3 regions of the Paraburkholderia sp. BR10936 genome follow, and region 1 is predicted to be linked to each of the others. Evidence: predicted binding sites of a transcription regulator. Region 1 holds the regulator's gene; each other region holds the start of a gene.
What was found. Region 1 encodes LexA, which represses DNA repair genes until DNA is damaged. Its sites were predicted from a motif close to ACTGTATNNNNATACAGT; they were not measured.
Positions count from the first base shown of each region.

Region 2: the regulator LexA is predicted to act here: its motif matches at 2,199-2,216, upstream of recA (recombinase RecA).
Region 3: the regulator LexA is predicted to act here: its motif matches at 4,800-4,817, upstream of imuA (translesion DNA synthesis-associated protein ImuA).

Region 1 is NZ_JBFRCM010000010.1:147,800-154,656, reverse strand. Features, by position in the region: gene AB4Y36_RS21615 (sulfate/molybdate ABC transporter ATP-binding protein) at 1-32, opposite strand, end outside; gene cysW (sulfate ABC transporter permease subunit CysW) at 35-1,003, opposite strand; gene cysT (sulfate ABC transporter permease subunit CysT) at 1,000-1,899, opposite strand; gene AB4Y36_RS21600 (sulfate ABC transporter substrate-binding protein) at 2,049-3,107, opposite strand; gene lexA (transcriptional repressor LexA) at 3,401-4,051, shown strand; gene AB4Y36_RS21590 (hypothetical protein) at 4,116-4,493, shown strand; gene AB4Y36_RS21585 (DUF2939 domain-containing protein) at 4,590-5,273, shown strand; gene AB4Y36_RS21580 (universal stress protein) at 5,335-5,805, opposite strand; gene nodI (nodulation factor ABC transporter ATP-binding protein NodI) at 6,127-6,857, shown strand, end outside.
Region 2 is NZ_JBFRCM010000001.1:577,035-583,891, reverse strand. Features, by position in the region: gene AB4Y36_RS02760 (sensor histidine kinase N-terminal domain-containing protein) at 1-1,270, opposite strand, end outside; gene AB4Y36_RS02755 (response regulator transcription factor) at 1,283-2,047, opposite strand; gene recA (recombinase RecA) at 2,296-3,372, shown strand; gene recX (recombination regulator RecX) at 3,405-4,313, shown strand; gene AB4Y36_RS02740 (DUF2889 domain-containing protein) at 4,433-5,128, shown strand; gene sucC (ADP-forming succinate--CoA ligase subunit beta) at 5,179-6,345, shown strand; gene sucD (succinate--CoA ligase subunit alpha) at 6,443-6,857, shown strand, end outside.
Region 3 is NZ_JBFRCM010000001.1:107,099-113,955, reverse strand. Features, by position in the region: gene ppx (exopolyphosphatase) at 1-960, shown strand, start outside; gene AB4Y36_RS00525 (GNAT family N-acetyltransferase) at 1,070-1,888, opposite strand; gene sixA (phosphohistidine phosphatase SixA) at 2,129-2,593, opposite strand; tRNA gene AB4Y36_RS00515 (tRNA-Pro) at 2,757-2,833, shown strand; gene AB4Y36_RS00510 (NAD(P)/FAD-dependent oxidoreductase) at 3,006-4,628, shown strand; gene imuA (translesion DNA synthesis-associated protein ImuA) at 4,901-5,758, shown strand; gene AB4Y36_RS00500 (DNA polymerase Y family protein) at 5,667-6,857, shown strand, end outside.

The sequences.
Region 1 (6,857 bases):
CGCTTGTGCAGATTGCTGACGGTGATGCCCATGTTTACTGCTCCCCTACTTGAATCGGTTGGCGCACGGCGCGAGGCGCTGCGTGTTGTGAAACATGTTGCACGGCCACGGGTTGCGGGCCGGCGTAGGCGGGAATCTCGTCCGCGCCGCGCAGTTCCGCCGAAAGGCGGCGCTCCGCGAGCAGCTTCAGGCCGAGCGTGACGAGCGCGAGCAACGCGAGCAGCGATGCCACGGCGAACGCCGCCGCGAAGTTGTACTCGTTGTAAAGAATCTCGACGTGCAGCGGCATCGTGTCGGTCTGGCCGCGAATATGACCCGACACCACCGACACCGCGCCGAACTCGCCCATGGCGCGCGCGTTGCAGAGAATCACGCCGTACAGCAGACCCCAGCGGATATTGGGCAGCGTCACGCGGCGGAACATCTGCCAGCCCGAGGCGCCCAGCACGTGGGCGGCCTCTTCTTCGTCGTTGCCCTGCGCCTGCATCAGCGGAATCAGCTCGCGCGCGACGAACGGGAACGTCACGAAGATGGTGGCGAGCACGATACCCGGCACCGCGAAGATGATCTGCACGTTGCGGTCTTCGAGCCACGGCCCGAGCCAGCCCTGCGCGCCGAACAGCAGCACGTAGATGAGACCTGAAATCACGGGCGAAACTGAAAACGGCAGGTCGATCAGCGTGGTGAGCAGCGCCTTGCCGCGAAACTCGAACTTCGCGATCGCCCACGACGCCGCGAGGCCGAAGCCCAGATTCAACGGCACCGCGATCGCCGCGGTGATGAGCGTGAGCTTGATCGCGGAGAGCGCGTCGGGATCGACGAGCGACGTGAAGTAGAAGCCGATACCCTTCGACAGCGCCTGCCAGAACACCGCGACGAGCGGCACCACGAGAAACAGCGCGAGAAACGCGAGCGCAATGCCGGTCAGCAGCCAGCGCACCCACGGTGATTCGGTGACCGGGTCCGGCCGGCGCGTGCTTCGTTGTTGCGGCAGCGTGCTCATTGCGCACCTCCCGCGACGGTTGCGCCCACCACGGCACTCGGCGCGCTGCCGGCCGTTACACCCCGGCTCGTGCGGCGCTGCAAATACCACTGCAGCGAATTGATGAGCAGCAGCATGACGAACGAGACGCAGAGCATCATCACGGCAAGCGCCGTTGCGCCCGCATAGTCGTACTGCTCGAGCTTGGTGATGATGAGCAGCGACGTGATCTCCGACTTCATCGGCACGTTGCCGGCGATGAAGATGACCGAGCCGTACTCGCCCAGCGCACGCGCGAACGCGAGCGCGAAACCCGTGAGGAGCGCCGGCAGCACCGCGGGCAGCACGACACGGCGGAACGTGAGCCAGCGCGAGGCGCCGAGGCACGCAGCGGCCTCTTCCTGTTCGCGCTCGAAGTCCTCGAGCACCGGCTGCACCGTGCGCACGACGAACGGCAAGCCGATGAAGGTCAGCGCCACGAGCACGCCGAGCGGCGTGAAGGCGATCTTCAGACCGAGCGGCTGCAGGAACTGGCCGATCCAGCCATTGCCGGCATACACGGCGGCGAGCGAAATGCCCGCCACGGAAGTCGGGAGCGCGAACGGCAGATCGACGAGCGCATCGATCACCCGTTTGAACGGAAACCTATAGCGCACGAGCACCCACGCGAGCAGGAAGCCGAATACCGCGTTGATCAGCGCCCCGCCGAGCGCGGCGGTGAACGTGAGCCGGTACGACGCGATCACGCGCGGCGACCACACGGCGCGCACGAACTGGCTCCAGTCGAGTGTCGCCGTCTTGAGAAAGGTGGCGGCAAGCGGAATGAGCACCACGAGGCTCAGATAGGCCACCGTGATGCCAAGCGTCAAACCGAAGCCAGGCAGCGCACTGGGCTTGCGCAATCGAAACGTTGTCATGCTCATCGTCCAGACATGGGTTGCGCGATTCGTGCGTTGCAGATTCGCGCCGAAAAGCGCGCCCGTAGGCGCGCTTCGTTGTTATGCGGTCACGTCGTTATGCGGACCGCTTACTGCTTGACCGCCTGCTGCTTGACTGCTCGACAGCTTTACTGCGGCTGATAGATCGAATCGAACACGCCGCCATCCGCGAAATGCGTCTTCTGCGCGTTGGGCCAGCCGCCGAACGTGTCGTCGACCGTGTAGAGCTTAAGCTTCGGAAACTTCGCCGTGAGCGCCGCCGGGACCTTGTCCGAACGCGGACGGTAGAAGTTCTTCGCGGCGATCTCCTGGCCCTCTTCGCTATAGAGGAACTGCAGGTAGGCTTCGGCCTCCTTGCGCGTGCCCTTCTTGTCGACGACCTTGTCCACCACGGCAACCGGCGGCTCAGCCAGAATGCTCACCGAAGGCACCACGATCTCGAACTTGTCCGGGCCGAACTCCTTGAGCGAGAGAAATGCTTCGTTTTCCCATGCGATCAGCACATCGCCGATGCCGCGCTGCACGAAGCTCGTCGTGGCTCCCCGCGCGCCCGAGTCGAGCACGCCCGCGTTCTTGTAGAGCTTCGTGACGAAGTCCTTCGCCTTCTGCTCGTCGCCGCCCGGCTGGTGCAGCGCATACGCCCACGCCGCGAGATAGTTCCAGCGCGCGCCGCCCGAGGTCTTCGGATTCGGCGTGACGATCGAGACACCCGGCTTGGTCAGATCGTCCCAGTCCTTGATGTGCCTGGGGTTGCCCTTGCGCACGAGGAACACGATGGTCGACGTGTATGGCGAGGCGTTGTCGGGCAGGCGCTTTTGCCAGTCCTTCGCGACGATGCCCTTGTTGGCGAGTGCGTCGATGTCCCATGCCAGCGCGAGCGTCGCGACGTCGGCCTGCAGACCGTCGAGCACCGAGCGCGCCTGTGCGCCCGAGCCGCCATGCGACTGTTTGATGGTGAGCGTTTCGCCCGTCTTCGCCTTCCACTGCTTGATGAAGGCTTCGTTGATGTCCTGGTACAGCTCGCGCGTCGGATCGTAGGAGACGTTGAGCAGCGATGTATCCGCGTGAGCGGCCAGCGGCACCATAGCCGCCATCGCCGTGACGCCGACGAGCGGCGCAACGCCGATGACCAGTTTTGCCGCCAGTGTTTTCAGCCAGCCCGCGCGCCCCGTATGTGTCGTGCCCATCTATCTGTTCTCCGTTCTCGTGTGTGCTCGTTTGCGCTCATTGATGAAACTGCAGCTAACGATGGAGGCCAGTCTAGCGATCCCCTTACATTATTAAAAATGATGTTTTCTTATTTTTTAATACGCAAAAGTGGTAAGGACAGAGGAAGTCGCTGTTGGAGCGCGGTTTCATCCGCGCAAACACGGGAAAACGGCCTGATGGCAACGTTCAGTCGATGAATTTCAAGTAACACTTGAAAAGTGGCGAGTACTGTATAAAAATACAGTTACCTGTTCAAACATACAGTGGCGCCATGACCAAACTCACCGCACGACAGCAGCAGGTTTTCGATCTGGTTCGCCGGGCCATCGAGCGCACGGGCTTTCCGCCCACGCGCGCCGAGATCGCGGCGGAACTCGGCTTCAGCTCCGCCAACTCCGCGGAGGAGCATCTGCGTGCGCTGGCGCGCAAGGGCGTGATCGAACTGGCTGCGGGCGCCTCGCGCGGCATCCGCCTCGTGCCGGGGCCCGACGACCTGCCGCACCAGTTCACGCTCCCGCACCCGAGCATCATGCAACTCTCGCTGCCGCTCGTCGGCCGCGTCGCTGCGGGTAGCCCGATCCTCGCGCAGGAGCACATCTCGCAGAACTACATGTGCGACCCGGCGCTCTTCTCGAGCCGCCCCGACTACCTGTTGAAGGTGCGCGGCCTTTCCATGCGCGACGCCGGCATCCTCGACGGCGACCTGCTCGCCGTGCAGAAAAAGGCCGAAGCGAAAGACGGCCAGATCATCGTGGCGCGCCTCGGCGACGACGTGACCGTCAAGCGCCTGAAGCGCCGTCCGAACGGGCTCGAGCTGATCGCCGAGAACCCCGATTACGACAATATTTTCGTCGAGGCCGGCAGCGCGGAATTCGCGCTCGAAGGCATCGCGGTCGGGCTGATCCGCCCCACCGAATTCTAAGGAATCCGTCTGAGCGCGGTTTGCACATTGTTTGCGCACCATCTGCGCATACCTGGAGAGAGTCATGGAACGTCTTGCCCGCCTGCTGCCCTTCCGCCAATTCGGCCGCCTTCGCCATCTCCGTGGAATCGCCTCGTGCGCGGTCCGCGAAGTCCGCGATTCGGCTGCCGCACTGAGCGGTTCGCTCTTCGAAGACTCGCCTGAGATGGTGGCGGCCAGCGCAGCCGACCTGCCCGTGCTGCCCTCGGCACAGCCGGCGTTTGCGCGCGTGTCGCTCAACAGCACGCTCAACACCGAACAGCCCATGCGCCGCGCGCCCGTGCGCGTCTATCAGGGTCCGTCGCGGCTCATCCTCGTCGGCACGGTCGACGCGGTTTGCCGCGCAATCGACCGCTGCATCGCCGAGCAGCACAGCGACCTGCCCGCGGCACTCGCGAAGTAAGCAGCAACGCTGCACAAATGTGAGAAGAGGTTACGGGCGGGATCGTTTAGCCCGGTTTGCGGTCAACACCGTGTTTAAACGATTTGCCCTATGCCGATGACGGAATCTCTCTCTACCCCGCGCAAGACCCAAGGCTGGAAAAAGCCCGTTGCGATCACGGTCGCCGTCGCAATGGTCGTTGCCGCGATCGGCTACGCCTATGCGTCGCCCTATATCGCGGTGAAACACATGAAAGCCGCGGCCGACGCGCGTGACGCCGTCGCGCTCAACGAATACGTCGATTACCCTGCGCTGCGCCTGAGCCTGAAACAGCAGGTGGGCGAGATGCTGCACCGGCGCGTCGAGGGGCAGCACAGCAGCAATCCGTTGCTGATCCTCGGCGCCGTAATTGGCGCGGCACTGATTAGTCCGCTCGTGGATGCCTACGCCACACCGGAAGGCGTGGCCGCCCTGCTCGATGGCATGCCGCCGACGGGCAAGCCCGGCGACCGGCCACACGCGCCGCCGCCAGCGGAATCCGGCGCGCCATCCGCGCAATCGGCAGAGCCGCCGCAATCGGCACCCGCCTCCGCCGCGCCACCGGCCCCGGCCGTATCCGGCACCCCCGCGCCCGAGGCGCGGCCGGTGACCACGGCGGGCTATCGCGGCCTCAATGAGTTCGCGCTCACGTGGGACCGCGGCAGTACGGGCGAGCACTACGCCGCCATTCTGCAGCGTCACGGGCTCTTCTCGTGGAAGCTCTCGGCGGTCGAGCTAAGCGAAGGAAACGTCTCGAACTGAGATAGATCGGCAGTGGCAGCGCTAACAGGCCGGTTCCAGGCGAGCCGGCCCGCTTGATCCCCTACGCGGCGGCTTGCTGCTGCTTTTCCTCAGCCGCCGACGAACACGCCACGAGAATGCTGCACGAAACGCGGTCGAGCAGCGGCGTGTTGCCGGCGCCCATCCACCAACGCGAGAGCCCTGTGCGGCAGCGGTGGCCCACCACCACGAGGTCGGCATTCAGCTCGTTGGCCAGATTCGCGATTTCGTCGATCGGATGACCGAACGCGAAATGCCCCTGAGCGCGCACGCCGCGCTCGGTTAGCCAGTCCACGCCTTCCTGAAGAATCTCGCGCGCCGTTTCCTCGAAGCGGCCGCAGGCCACGTCGGTCAACAGGCCGGCGCTCTGGGCGATCGTCGAACGCATGTCGACGACCGAGAGCAAGTGCGTCTCGGCCTGCAGATCGAGTGCAAGATCGGCGCCGCACCGCAGCGCCTTGCGGCCTTCGCGCGAGCCGTCGTAACAGAGCAGAATTTTTTTATAGCTCGCCATGATCGCTTCTCCCCGCCCGCGTGATTTGCAGGCTGTGCGATTCTCATGATGGTGCGCCGCAATTCCACACGCAAGGGCTGGAAAACGCCAGGTGTGCATCGAAAAACGCCAGGCACGTCTCAATCGGCGCACGCATCTTGCACAGTGCTGGATGCTTGCCGCGACATGCATTTACCTCGTGCGTCGTCAAAACACCTGTGAGCGACGCCCGACCCGCCGCGCAGCAATGCACTAAAATGGGCCGCCTCGTTTCGTGCGATTTTTCGTTCGGTACTTCGAGCGACTCGCGCGATGCCCGATCGACTCACGTTCAACCGGTCCATGCCCGCACCCGCCATCGAATTCGAGCAGGTCATCAAACATTATGGAGACAGGACGGTCGTCAACGGCCTGTCGTTCGACGTCGTTCCCGGCGAGTGCTTCGGACTGCTCGGCCCGAACGGCGCGGGAAAAACCACGACACTGCGCATGCTGCTCGGCATCGTTTCGCCCGATGCGGGTCGCATCAGCCTGTGCGGCGAGCCGGTGCCGGCGCGCGCGCGCCACGCCCGCCAGCGCGTGGGGGTGGTGCCGCAGTTCGACAATCTCGACCCCGACTTCACCGTGCGCGAGAACCTGCTCGTGTTCGGCCGCTACTTCGGCTTGTCTGCGCGCGAAACGCGCGACCTCGTCGCGCCGTTGCTCGAATTCGCGCGCCTCGAAAGCAAGGCCGACGCACGCGTGGGCGAACTCTCAGGCGGCATGCGCCGACGTCTCACACTCGCGCGCGCGCTCGTGAACGACCCGGACGTGCTTGTGATGGACGAGCCCACTACGGGCCTCGATCCACAGGCACGGCATCTGATCTGGGAGCGGCTGCGCTCGCTGCTCGCGCGCGGCAAAACGATTCTCCTCACCACGCATTTCATGGAGGAGGCCGAACGGCTTTGCAATCGGGTCTGCGTGATCGAGGAAGGCCGCAAGATCGCCGAGGGCGCACCCAAGGCGCTGATCGAATCGGAGATCGGCTGCGATGTGATCGAGGTGTACGGACCGGACCCGGTCGCGTTGCG
Region 2 (6,857 bases), on a different contig from region 1:
CCCCCGCTTCGCCATCGTCTTCCTCACTGCCGCCGGCCGTTTCGGGGCCTTCGTAGCCGAGGTCCATCTGCTTGGCGAGCGCCGGCTGCACCCAGTCGCGCACGGCGTGGCGCGCCACGTCGGCCACGTCCACCGAGGTAAAGACCTGTCCGGACATGCGGTTTTCCGCGCGCGCGAGTGCGAGCAGCTGGGTGACGAGCCGTGCGGCGTGCTCGGAGCTCGTCGCGATCTGCTCGAGCGAGCGGTGCACTTCGGCGGGCGCGTCCTGGCGCAGCGCGAGCTCGGCCTGGGTGCGCAAGCCCGCGAGCGGCGTTTTCATCTGATGCGCGGCGTCGGCGATGAAGCGCTTTTGCAGTTCCATGTTCTGTTCGAGGCGCGTGAGCAGGTCGTTGAACGAGGTGACGAGCGGCTCGATTTCGGGCGGCGCGCGGCGCGCTTCGAGCGGCGAAAGATCGTCGGGGCGACGCATGCGGATGTTCGACTGCAGCGCGTGCAGGGGAGCGAGGCCCCGCGAGAGCCCGAACCACACGAGCAGGATCGCGAGCGGCAAGATCACGAACTGCGGCAGGATCACGCCCTTGATGATGTCGTTGGCGAGCTGGCGGCGCTTGTCGAGCGTTTCCGCGACCTGCACGAGCACGGGTTGACCTTGCCGATCGCCGACGCTCGGATGCGTCGGCTCCACGGTCGTATAGGCGACGCGGATGTCGATGCCATGCAGCGTGTCGTCGCGGAATTCGACGAGGCCCGGCGGCGGGCGGTCGTCATCGTGCGGCAGCGGCATGTCGCGATCGCCGCCGATCAGCTCGCCACGGCTGCCGAGCACCTGATAGAACACGCTGTCGACGTTATCGGCGCGCAGGAAGTCGCGCGTGGAGGCGGGCAGTGTCAGCTCGGCCACGCCGTTGACGGGCTGGATCTGGCGCGCGAGCACATAGGCGTCGGTTTCGAGCGCGCGGTCGAACGGGGCGTTGGCGATCGATTTCGCCACGAGATACGTGACCGCGATGCTCATCGGCCAGAGCAGCAGCAGGGGCGCGAGCATCCAGTCGAGAATCTCGCCGAAGAGCGAGCGCGGGCGGGCCTCGGCGGCGGCTTCGGCTTCGTCGGGCGGGGCGAACGGATTGGCGTAGCGGGCGTCGCGCGCGTCGTCGTCGAGGGCGTCGGCCGCGGATGCGGTCGCGCCCGAAACGCTGTCGCCGGCCGGGCCGGCAACGCCTGCGGCGCCCTTGGGCGGCACGGCGCGCGCGATGGGAGGACGCCCGGCCATCGTCGATCCTGCCTACTTGAAGTGGTGGCTGGCGGGCATCGCCGGCGCGGCGTCGGGCGTGCCGGCCTCGGTCCGGGCGGGCGTCTGGCCTGCGCCGGCCTGCGCTTCCTTCGCCTCCTTTTCGAGGCAGTAGCCGAGCCCGCGCACGGTCACGATGCGCACGCCGCCCGCTTCGATTTTCTTGCGCAGCCGGTGCACGTAGACTTCGATGGCGTTATTGCTGACTTCTTCGCCCCATTCGCACAGATGGTCGACGAGCTGCTCCTTCGAGACGAGCCGCCCGAGCCGCTGCAGCAGCACTTCGAGCACGCCCAGTTCGCGCGCGGAAAGATCGAGCACCTGGTCGTTGATGCGCGCAATGCGCCCCACCTGGTCGAACGCCAGCGCGCCGTGCCGCACGACGGTCGGGCCGCCGCCCGCACCCCGCCGCGTGAGCGCACGCACGCGCGCTTCGAGCTCGTTGAGCGCGAAAGGCTTGGCCATGTAGTCGTCGGCGCCGAGGTCGAGGCCTTTGACGCGCTCGTCCACGCTGTCGGCGGCGGTGAGGATCAGCACGGGCAGGTTGGAATTGCGCGCGCGCAAACGGCGCAGCACTTCGAGGCCCGGCATTTTCGGCAGGCCCAGATCGAGGATCAGGAGGTCGAACGACTGCATCGACAACGCAGTATCGGCATCCACGCCGCTACGCACGTGATCAACGGCATAGCCCGATTGGCGGAGTGATCTCACGAGTCCATCCGCGAGTATGCTGTCGTCTTCGGCAATGAGGATTCGCATGTTGCGCCAGCGTCGCCTTCGAGGCTTTTAGACCTCGTAGTCAGGCTCGTAACACCCGCGCCGCGCCGCGTCCTTGAAGGCGCGGCCAGGCGACGCGCGGCGGTCTCCCGAAATTCGCGGTTCTGGATAGCCAGAAAGGCTTGCCAAAACCACTGTTTTTTTATACAGTGTCTGCGTTCGTGTGCATTAGCCCGAATGAGGCGTGCGCATGGTCACGAGACGCCGTTCATCATAGCAAAGGACGATTCATGGAAGATAGCAAGAAAGGCTCGGCTGGGCTGACTGCTGAAAAGAGCAAGGCGCTGGCCGCCGCGCTCGCGCAGATCGAAAAGCAGTTCGGCAAGGGGTCGATCATGCGACTCGGCGACGGCGAGGCGGTCGAGGACATCCAGGTAGTCTCCACCGGGTCGCTCGGCCTCGACATCGCACTTGGCGTGGGTGGTTTGCCGCGCGGCCGGGTGGTCGAGATCTACGGTCCGGAATCGTCGGGTAAGACCACGCTCACGCTGCAGGTCATCGCCGAAATGCAAAAGCTCGGCGGCACGGCGGCGTTCATCGACGCGGAACACGCGCTCGACGTGCAATACGCCGCCAAGCTCGGCGTGAACGTGCCCGAACTGCTCATCTCGCAGCCGGACACGGGCGAGCAGGCGCTCGAAATCACCGACGCGCTGGTGCGCTCGGGCTCGATCGACATGATCGTGATCGACTCGGTCGCGGCGCTCGTGCCGAAGGCGGAAATCGAAGGCGAAATGGGCGACTCGCTGCCGGGTCTGCAGGCGCGTCTGATGTCGCAGGCGCTGCGCAAGCTCACCGGCACGATCAAGAAGACGAACTGCATGGTGATCTTCATCAACCAGATCCGCATGAAGATCGGCGTGATGTTCGGCAACCCGGAAACCACCACGGGCGGCAACGCGCTCAAGTTCTATTCGTCGGTGCGTCTGGACATTCGCCGCATCGGTTCGATCAAGAAGAACGACGAAGTGATCGGTAGCGAAACGCGTGTGAAGGTCGTGAAGAACAAGGTCTCGCCGCCGTTCCGCGAAGCCGTTTTCGACATTCTCTACGGCGAGGGCATCTCGCGTCAGGGCGAAATCGTCGACCTCGGCGTGCAGGCCAAGATCGTCGACAAGGCGGGTGCGTGGTACAGCTATAACGGCGAGCGCATTGGCCAGGGCAAGGACAACGCACGTGAATTCCTGCGTGAGAACGCGGACATTGCTCGCGAGATCGAAAACCGCATCCGCGAGTCGCTTGGCGTGAGCACGATGCCGGACGGCGTCAAGGACTCCGGCGAAGTCGAAGTCGCCGACGAAGAGTAAGTCCACCAGGCTCTCGTAGATAAGGCAAGCTGATGCGCAAGGGCGGGTCACCCACGTCCTCGCCTTCCGGCGAGCAGGCTAACCCGCACGCGGGTTCGCCTGCGGACAGGGGCGCCGAGCGGCGCTCCGCCGTCAAGCCTGCCGACTCGCGCACGAGCCGTTCTGGCCATTTGAGCCGCGACGCCCAGGCGGGCGATCGCGGCTTTGCGCATTCTGGCGCCGCGTTTTCTTCGCCCGCCGATCTCAGCGACGATGGCGGCGCGGTCTTCGAAGTCCCGTTCGAGGCGTTCTTCAGCGGGGCGGATGAAGAGGCGGCAAACGTGCCGCCAGAACCGCTGTCCGAACCAACATTCAAGCGATCGCGTCGCGCGCCTCTCGAAACAGCGCGCGAATCCAGCGCGCCGCTAGCCGACCAATACGAGCGCAGCTCGGCCAGCCGCGCCGCACGCGCCAGCGAGCGCGAAAAGTCGTCCACGGCGAAGCAGCGCCCCGAGCGCTCCCTCAAGGGCCGCGCGCTCGGCTATCTTTCGCGCCGCGAATACAGCCGCGCCGAACTCTCGCGCAAGCTCATGCCGTACACCGAGGACGCCGACGCACTCGAAGTGCTGCTCGATTCACTCGAACGCGAGGGCTGGCTCTCCGACGCGCGCTTTGCCGAAAGCGTCGTGCACCGGCGCGCGTCGCGCGTGGGGGCAGGGCGTATCGTCAGCGAACTCAAGCGCCACGCAGTGGGCGAAGCGCTCATCGAAGAGGTGAGCTCGCAACTGCGGGAGACCGAGTTCGTCCGCGCCCGCACGGTCTGGCAGAAGAAGTACGGCCAGTTGCCCGAGACGCCCGCCGAACGCGCGCGCCAGGCGCGCTTTCTCGCGGCGCGCGGCTTCTCGATGTCGATCATCGGCAAGATCCTCAAGGGAATCGACGAAGACTGGTCCGATAACTGAGCCGGCCGTCTCGAAAAATCCGCTCAGGCAAGTCCCCGCCCGGCCTGTGTGTTCGCGGCTGTCTCAAATACTCGGTATGTTAAAATCACGAGGTTTTCCAATCCGGTCTTACCTTTAGCATGCCGCTTTCTCCGCCCGTGCCCCGCCAGTTGCGCCATCAGCGCGCCATCCGGGCGGTCGCCTATGAGCGCGAAGACGGCCTGTGGGACATCGACGCGTGCCTGACCGACCACAAGCCACGCGACGTGCCGCTCGCCGCCGGTGTCCGGCCCAATGGTCTGCCGATCCATGAACTCTGGCTGCGTATTACGATCGATCGCAAGCTCAATGTCGTCGACGCCGAAGCGTCGTCCGACTGGGTGCCTTACGACGGTCAGTGCCAGAACGCCAATCCCGCCTATCGGGCCCTTATCGGGCTCAATCTCCTCGACAATTTCCGCCGTGAAGCGGGCCGGCTCCTCGCCGGCACGGTCGGCTGCACACACCTCACAGAAATGTTGGGCGTTTTGCCGACCGCTGCGATCCAGGCGTTCGTCGGGGCAGTGTGGGACACATCGAATGGCTCCCCGGGTGAAGCGCCCGGACCGGAACTCGGCAAGACCGCCGGAGGCAATGAGGCCGCCGGTGAAAAGCCGCCCTTCCAGCTGGGCCGCTGCCACGCGCTGCGGTTCGACGGGGAGGCGGTGAAGCAGTTTTATCCGCGCTGGTATGGCCATGTGCCGCGTTCGATAGAGCGTGGCGCGGAAACCCCCGGCGTGCGCGACAGCCGGAGCCCGGGCCAAGAGGGCAGGGCCGACGCCGTCTCGCATGAATAACAACAGCGGAATCGAAGTTCACTCCAACTCTCAGACTGAAGGAATCACGCATGAAGATTCACGAGTACCAGGGTAAGGAAATCCTGCGGAAATTCGGAGTCGCGGTCCCGCGCGGCATCCCGGTGTTTTCGGTGGATGACGCGGTCAAGGCCGCTCAAGAGCTGGGCGGTCCGGTTTGGGTCGTCAAGGCGCAGATCCACGCTGGCGGCCGCGGCAAGGGCGGTGGCGTGAAGGTCGCCAAGACGATCGAGCAAGTCCGCGAATACGCGAACCAGATCCTCGGCATGCAGCTCGTCACGCACCAGACCGGTCCGGAAGGCCAGAAGGTCAACCGTCTGCTGATCGAAGAAGGCGCCGACATCAAGCAGGAACTGTATGTCAGCCTCGTCGTCGATCGCGTGTCGCAAAAGATCGTTCTGATGGGTTCGAGCGAAGGCGGCATGGACATCGAAGAAGTCGCCGAAAAGCACCCGGAACTGATCCACAAGGTCATCGTCGAGCCGTCGACGGGTCTGCTCGACGCTCAGGCCGACGACCTCGCCGCGAAGATCGGCGTGCCGGCTGCTTCGATTCCGCAAGCCCGCGCCATCCTGCAAGGCCTGTACAAGGCATTCTGGGAAACCGACGCATCGCTGGCTGAAATCAACCCGCTGAACGTCTCCGGCGACGGCAAGGTCATCGCGCTCGACGCGAAGTTCAACTTCGACTCCAACGCACTGTCCCGTCATCCGGAAATCGTCGCTTACCGCGACCTGGACGAAGAAGATCCGGCTGAAATCGAAGCCTCGAAGTTCGACCTCGCGTACATCTCGCTCGACGGCAACATCGGCTGTCTGGTGAACGGCGCAGGCCTCGCCATGGCGACGATGGACACCATCAAGCTGTTCGGCGGCGAGCCGGCGAACTTCCTCGACGTGGGCGGTGGCGCCACGACCGAGAAGGTCACGGAAGCGTTCAAGCTCATGCTCAAGAACCCGGGCCTGAAGGCGATCCTCGTGAACATCTTCGGCGGCATCATGCGCTGCGACGTGATCGCAGAAGGCGTGATCGCTGGTTCGAAGGCCGTGAACCTGAACGTGCCGCTCGTCGTGCGCATGAAGGGCACGAACGAGGACCTCGGCAAGAAGATGCTGGCCGAATCGGGCCTGCCGATCATTTCGGCAGACAGCATGGAAGAAGCCGCGCAGAAGGTCGTCGCGGCTGCCGAAGGCAAGTAATTTTCACCGGACACGAATGGCGGCGTGCCGGCGCGAAATCCGCAACGCAAGGCGCGGATGACGCGACGCGCGGCGCCAAACGAAAAGAGGTCAATACATGTCGATTCTGATCAACAAAGACACCAAGGTCATCACGCAGGGCATCACCGGCAAGACCGGTCAGTTCCATACCCGCGCGTGCCGTGAGTACGCAAACGGCCGCGAAGCGTTCGTCGCTGGCGTGAACCCGAAAAAGGCCGGCGAAGATTTCGAAGGCATTCCTATCTACGCGAACGTGCGTGAAGCGAAGGACGCCACCGGCGCGACCGTTTCGGTCATCTACGTGCCGCCGGCAGGCGCTGCTGCTGCGATCTGGGAAGCCGTCGAGGCCGATCTCGATCTCGCGATCTGCATCACGGAAGGCATTCCCGTCCGCGACATGATCGAAGTCAAGGACCGTATGCGCCGCGAAGGCCGCAAGACGCTGCTCCTCGGCCCGAACTGCCCCGGCACGATCACGCCGGACGAGCTGA
Region 3 (6,857 bases), on a different contig from region 1:
TACACCATGCGCCAGGCCGAACTCGCGGCCACGCGTGAAATCCAGATCATTTCCTCCGACTACCGCAAGACCGGCTGGGACCAGGCGATCGGCTCGTCGGGTACGGCGCGCGCGCTCGCAGAACTCGTCGAGGCGAACGGCTTCAATGATCCCGGCATCACGCACGGCATTTCGCGCGGTGGCCTCGAGCGCCTGAAGCGCGCGCTCATCAAGGCCGAGAACGTCAACCGGCTCAAGCTCGTCGCGCTCAAGCCCGACCGCATCCCGGTGCTGGCGGGCGGTCTCTCGATCATGATCGCGGTGTTCGAGGAGCTCGGTATCGACTATGTCGACACCACGGACGGCGCGTTGCGCCTGGGCGTGCTCTACGACCTGCTGGGCCGCTCGCAGCACGAGGACATGCGTACGGTGACGGTGGAGGGCTTCATGCGCCGCTACGGCGTGGATCGCGCGCAGGCGGGGCGCATTGGCGAGCTGGCCGTGAAGTTCTACGATCAGTTCGAGGAGCCCGACGACGAGCGCCGCGAAGAGAACCGCATGTTCCTCACGTGGGCGGCGTCGCTGCACGAAATCGGGCTTTCCATCTCGCACAGCGCGTACCACAAGCATTCGGCCTACATCGCCAGCAACGCGGACATGCCCGGCTTCTCGCGCACCGACCAGGCGCGCCTCGCCGCGCTGGTGCTCGGCCACGTGGGCAAGCTCGGCAAGCTCTCGCAAACGCGCGATGTGGAATGGACGCTGCTGTTCTGTCTGCGTCTCGCCGCGCTGCTGACGCGCCGCCGCGCCGATGTCGGTCTGCCGCACATCAAGGTGGAGGAGGAGGGCAGCGGCTACGAAGTGCTGCTGCCCAATGCCTGGGTCCAGAACAATCCGCTCACCGATTACAACCTCGTTCAGGAAGCGGCGGAATGGGGCAAGATCGGCATTCCGTATCGCGTGGTCTATACGGAAGAGTGAGCGTAGCGCGCTGCGCCTCGTCTGACTGCGCCGATAAAAAAGCCCGGCTCGTTCGTGAGCCGGGCTTTTTTTGTTGACTCATCCTGCCCACTGAGGAGCGGATGAGGTTTTAACGCGTGACGGCTTCGCCGAGGAAGTGGCGCGCGTAACGCTCGTTGATTTCCGAGAGGCGGAAGAGCGTAAGGAAGTCGGCGGTGTTGAAGTCGGGGTCCCAGGCGGGCGCGCCACAGATCTTCGCGCCGAGGCGCAGATAGCCCTTGATGAGCGGCGGCGGCACGGCCGGCGTGCCGGTGCGCAGTTCCTCGACGGGCAGCGGCGTGTGCGGGAACGCGCGGTATTCGGGCGCGGTCAGCGCGTTCGCGCCGAGCGCGCAGTACAGGTTCGCCGCGTAGTGGCCACCGTCAGCCATGGCCACGCTCGCGCAGCCGAGCATCGTCTCGTAGCCGTTGTGCTGCATATAGCCGCCGAGACCGCCCCACAGCGACATGATGACCGAGCCGCTGCGGTAGTCGGGATGCACGCACGAGCGGCCCACCTCGACCATTTTCGGGCGCAGATGCGCGAGGCGCGAGACGTCGAATTCGCTTTCGGCATAGAGGCGGCCGATGCGCGCCGCCTGGTGCGGCGGCAGCACGCGATAGGTGCCGACGACCTTGAGCGTGTCGAGGTCGCGCACGAGCAGGTGGTCGCAGTAGGCGTCGAAGGCGTCGACGTCGAGGCCGGCGGGGCCGGTCAGGCGTGCGCCCATCTCTTCGGCGAAAACGCGGTAGCGCAGGCGCTGGGCTTCGCGCAGCTCCTCGTCGGTGCGAGCCCAGGCCACCTGCAGCCGATGCTGCGCGGTGACCGTTTCTTCGGCACGCGGCAAGCGTCGGTTCGACTCGAACAGCGTCGAGGCGAACGGCAGGGTGGGCGTCGGCAGATCTCGCATAGGGCGTCCTGGTCGGAAGTAAGAGAACTTTTCCGGCAATGTAGTAATACGCGGTTACGTTTCCATGAAAACGCAATGACGATTCGATGACGTGGCGTCAGGCAGACGGACGAGGTGGCCAGAAAGGCGGGGGGCGGCGGGCGCGTTTGAAGGGCGCTTGAATCGCGCTTGAACCGCGCTTGAACCGCTGTAGGGGCCGCGTGCAGGCGGCCCGGTGGGCAGACGCAGGCGGGGTCGGGGCTAGACGAGATCGGGCGTGATGGCCGCGTGGAGGACCGCCTGGTCACCGCCGTCGCGCTCACGGCTCGCGAGCCAGAGCACGCCGGCTTTCTTGACGGCCCAACTGCGCGAATCGGCGCCGCCCGAGAGCAGCCGCGCCGCGACCTCGCCGAGCGTGGGCTGATGGCCCACCACGACGACCGTGGACGCGAGGCCCTTGGGCCAGCCGACGGAGGTCAGCACCTCCTCGACGCTCGCATCGGGGGCGAGTTCGCGCACGACGCGATATTGGTCGGTGAGCGCCTCGGCGGTCTGGATGGTGCGTGCGGCGGGGCTGGCGAGGATCACGGCGTCGTCGGGCAGGCGCGCGCGCAGCCAGCGCGCGACGTTCTGCGCCTGCTTGCGCCCGCGTGTGGTGAGCTGGCGGGAGAGGTCGCTGGCGGCGATGTCTTCGGCTTCGGCGTGGCGCCAGAGGATGAGGTGCATGGCGTCTCCTTTTTTGGCGGTATGGGATGCACGTGCGGCGTGTCCTGTCATGGTGCACGCCAGGCCGGTGTGCGGCAAGCGCGTGATGTGGATCGCTTTTCGTCGCTATGGCTCACTCAGATTTGACGGCGTGGCATCAGTGCCGATACAATCGCTGATTCGTCGGAGCGTAGCGCAGCCTGGTAGCGCATCTGATTTGGGATCAGAGGGTCGTAGGTTCGAATCCTATCGCTCCGACCAGCAATACCGAGGGGTTACACGCCATTGGCCTGTAGCCCCTTTTTCTTTTTCTCCCATGTTGGGTCATACGCGCTCGCGTCTCGTCGTACGGCTTGCGTTCCCTTTGAAAAGCCACCGAGCCTATAAAATACGGATCGGCCACAACTCCCGTGGCGATCGCACCCTGGCAGCCATGTTACGTTTATCCGAAGTCAAACTCCCCCTCGACCACGCCGAAAGCGAACTTGAAGCCGCGATTCGGGGACGTCTCGCGGAACTCGGCGTGGGGGCGGATGCGCTCGTGCGTTACACCGTATTCCGCCGTGCGCACGACGCACGCAAGCGCTCGGATATCAAGCTGACCTATATCGTCGACGTCGAAGTCAAGGACGAAGCGGCCGCGCTCAAGCGGATCGCCGGCAAGCCGCATTGCGGGGTGACGCCCGACATGACCTACCGCTTTGTCGCCAAGGCGCCCGAGCACTCGACGCATCCGCGTCCGGTGGTGATCGGCATGGGGCCATGCGGCCTGTTCGCGGGACTGATCCTCGCGCAGATGGGCTTTCGTCCCATCATCCTCGAACGCGGCAAGGCCGTGCGCGAGCGCACCAAGGACACCTTCGGGCTGTGGCGCAAGTCCGTGCTCAACCCCGAATCCAACGTGCAGTTCGGCGAAGGCGGGGCCGGGACGTTTTCCGACGGCAAACTGTATAGCCAGATCAAGGATCCGCACCACTACGGCCGCAAAGTGCTCGAGGAGTTCGTCAAGGCGGGCGCGCCGGAGGATATCCTGTACTTGAGCCGGCCGCACATCGGCACGTTCCGTCTCGTCAGCATGGTGGAAAAAATGCGCGCCACCATCCACGAGCTGGGCGGTGAAGTGCGCTTCGAAACCCGCGTCGAAGACATCGAGATCGAACAGGGCAAGGTGCGCGCGCTCAAGCTTTCGAACGGCGAGACGCTGCCGTGCGACCACGTCGTGCTGGCCGTCGGCCACAGCGCCCGCGACACGTTCCAGATGCTGCACGATCGCGGCGTGTTCATGGAAGCCAAGCCGTTTTCGCTGGGCTTTCGGATCGAGCATCCGCAGGGGCTGATCGATCGCAGCCGTTTCGGCAAGTTTGCGGGCCACAAGCAACTCGGCGCGGCCGACTACAAGGTGGTGCATCACGCCAACAATGGACGGGCGGTCTATAGCTTCTGCATGTGCCCGGGCGGCACGGTGGTCGCGGCGACCTCCGAACCCGGCCGCGTGGTCACCAATGGCATGAGCCAGTATTCGCGGGCCGAGCGCAACGCGAATGCGGGCATCGTCGTCGGCATCACGCCGGAGGACTATCCGGGCGGTCCGCTCGCGGGCATCGCCTTCCAGCGCAAGTGGGAAGAGCGGGCGTTCGAACTCGGCGGCGGCAATTACCAGGCGCCGGGCCAACTGGTCGGCGACTTTATCGCCGGTCGTCCGTCGACGTCGCTGGGCTCCGTGGTGCCGTCTTACAAGCCGGGTGTGCACCCGACCGATCTCAGCACCGCGCTGCCCGACTACGTGATCGAAGCCATCCGCGAAGCCCTGCCTCAGATCGACAGGAAGATCGCAGGCTTCGCGATGCACGACGCCGTGCTCACCGGCGTGGAGACGCGCACGTCGTCGCCGCTGCGCATTCGTCGCAAAGACAATTACCAGAGCATGAACGTCGAAGGTCTGTATCCGGCGGGCGAAGGCGCCGGGTATGCCGGTGGTATCTACTCGGCGGCCATCGACGGCATCGAAGTGGCGCAAGCCGTGGCGCTCGATATGACGTCGGCGCAGGCGTCTTGATAGCAACAAGCTCTGCCGCCCTTATCGCACAGCGCCCACATCGGGCTGGCGGTGTGTATTAAGCAGCGTTTGCCCCGGACGTCAGCGCGACGTCCGGCGGCGGTCCGGTCGCCCCTCGGCGATCGCAAAGTGACCCGCCCCCAATTTCCGCCTCCTCCAATCTCTCAAAATACTGTATAAATATACAGGTGGAGGCGAGTCGACCTCCTTCTTGCCGATGCCCCATTTCTTGCCGGGCAGGGCGAAGCGTTCCCATCAATCAGGCCACGAACATGGCAGCAGCAGCCCAGACCACTGCGCAGACCACCGCGCAACTCGCCGCGCACTTGCCCCCCCGGCTGCAAAGCCGCGTGTGGCAAGGCGATCAGCTCGCGCGCGCCAGCGAGCGCACGGTGCCGAGCGGCCACGCGACGCTCGACGCCCAGCTCCCCGGCGCCGGCTGGCCCTCGGGCAGCCTGACCGAGCTGCTCGTCGAACAGGGCGGCGTGGGCGAGATGCGACTCGTCGCGCCGGCGCTGCGCGCGCTCACCGCGCAGGCGGGCCGGCACGTGCTGCTCGTCGCGCCGCCGTGGCGCCCATACGCCTGCGCGCTCAAGGCGTGGGGGCTCGCGCTCGATCGCGTGATCTGGGTGCGCGCGGCCGAAGACGAAGCCGCCTGGGTGGCCGAACAGGCGCTCAAGCAGGAAGGCCTGGGCGCCGTGCTGCTCTGGCAGGCGAAGGCGCGCGCCGACGCCGTGCGCCGTCTACAGGTCGCCGCCCAGGATTCGCAGGCGCTCGCATTTCTCGTGCGGCCGCTCGCCGCGCGCAACCAGTCGTCGCCGGCGCCGCTGCGCATGACCTGCTCGCCGGTGCCGCCGCCCGACGACGCGAGCCTGAACCGCCGGCAATGGATGCAGTTCGCCGCGCTCTCCGTCGATATTTTCAAGCGCCGCGGGCCGCCGCCCGCCCAGCCACTCGTCATTACATTGCCGCTGCAGGATGCGGTGCTGCCCCAGCCGGACGCAGCTTCCGTCGTCATGCCGTGGCCCGGGGTCAATCATGCTGTGGATCGCCGTCACCTTGCCGTTGTTGCCGCTGGAGGCCGTCAGACCTCTGATGCCGCCGGCGCCGTCAACGCCGCTCCTGCCTGAAAGCGTCGATGCCCATGTCACCAGCGCGCCGCGCTGCTACGCGCTCGCCGACCACACGCGCATCCTGATCGCCGATCTCGACGCGCTGCGCGCAGGCGTCGAGCCCGGCAACACGCGCTCGCATGCGCTCGCGCTCGCGCCGGGGCTCGTGCTGCTCGAAGCCGATCCGGCGCGCGAGACCCGCGCGTTCGAGGCGCTCGCGCTCGCGTTGCTCGCCTATACGCCCAAGGTGTCGTTCGCGCAGTCGCACACGCTGCTGCTCGAAGTCGGCTCGAGCTTGCGTCTGTTCGGCGGCGTGCGTGCGCTGCTCGCCAGGGTCGCGGCGACGGTGGCCGGCTGCGGGCACACCGCGCGCATGGCGTGTGCGCCCACGGCGTGGGGGGCGTGGACGCTCGCGCAGGCGCGCGTCACGCGTTCGTCGCGCCGCTGGCATGTGCTCAAGGAAACAACGCTCGCGCGCGCGCTCGACTCACTGCCGGTCACGCTTGCGCCGTTCGCCGCGCAGCACGACCACGCGCTCACGCAGATCGGCTGCGCGACGCTCGGCGATTTGCGGCGGTTGCCGCGCGACGGCATCGTGCGTCGTTTCGGCGACGGCGTGCTCGGCTGGCTCGCGCAGGCGCGCGGCGAGGCGCCCGATCCGCGCGTCTGGTTTGCCGCGCCGCCGTCGTTTCACGCGTCGCTCGAATTGCAGGCGCGCGTGGAGAGCGCCGAGGCGCTGCTCTTTGCCGCGCGCCGGCTCGTGATGCAGCTGGCCGGCTGGCTGGCGGCGCAGCACGCGGCGTTGAGCGGCTTCGAACTGCGCCTGGAGCACGAACTGGCTTCGCGTCACGCGCCGCGCACTTCGACGCTCACGATCGCCTGGGCATCGCCTTCGCGCGACGCCGAGCATCTGCTGTGGCTGCTTCGCGAGCGCCTGAATCAGACTGAGCTTGCCGCGCCCGTGATCGGCCTTGCGCTCGTCGCCTCGCAGGTGAGCGAATACGCGGCGCCCACCGACACGCTCTTTCCGATGGCCGAGGCCGCCGAGGCGTCGCTCGGGCAGCTCTTCGAGCGCATCGGCGCGCGGCTTGGCGAGCAGAACGTGCTGCAGCTTTTC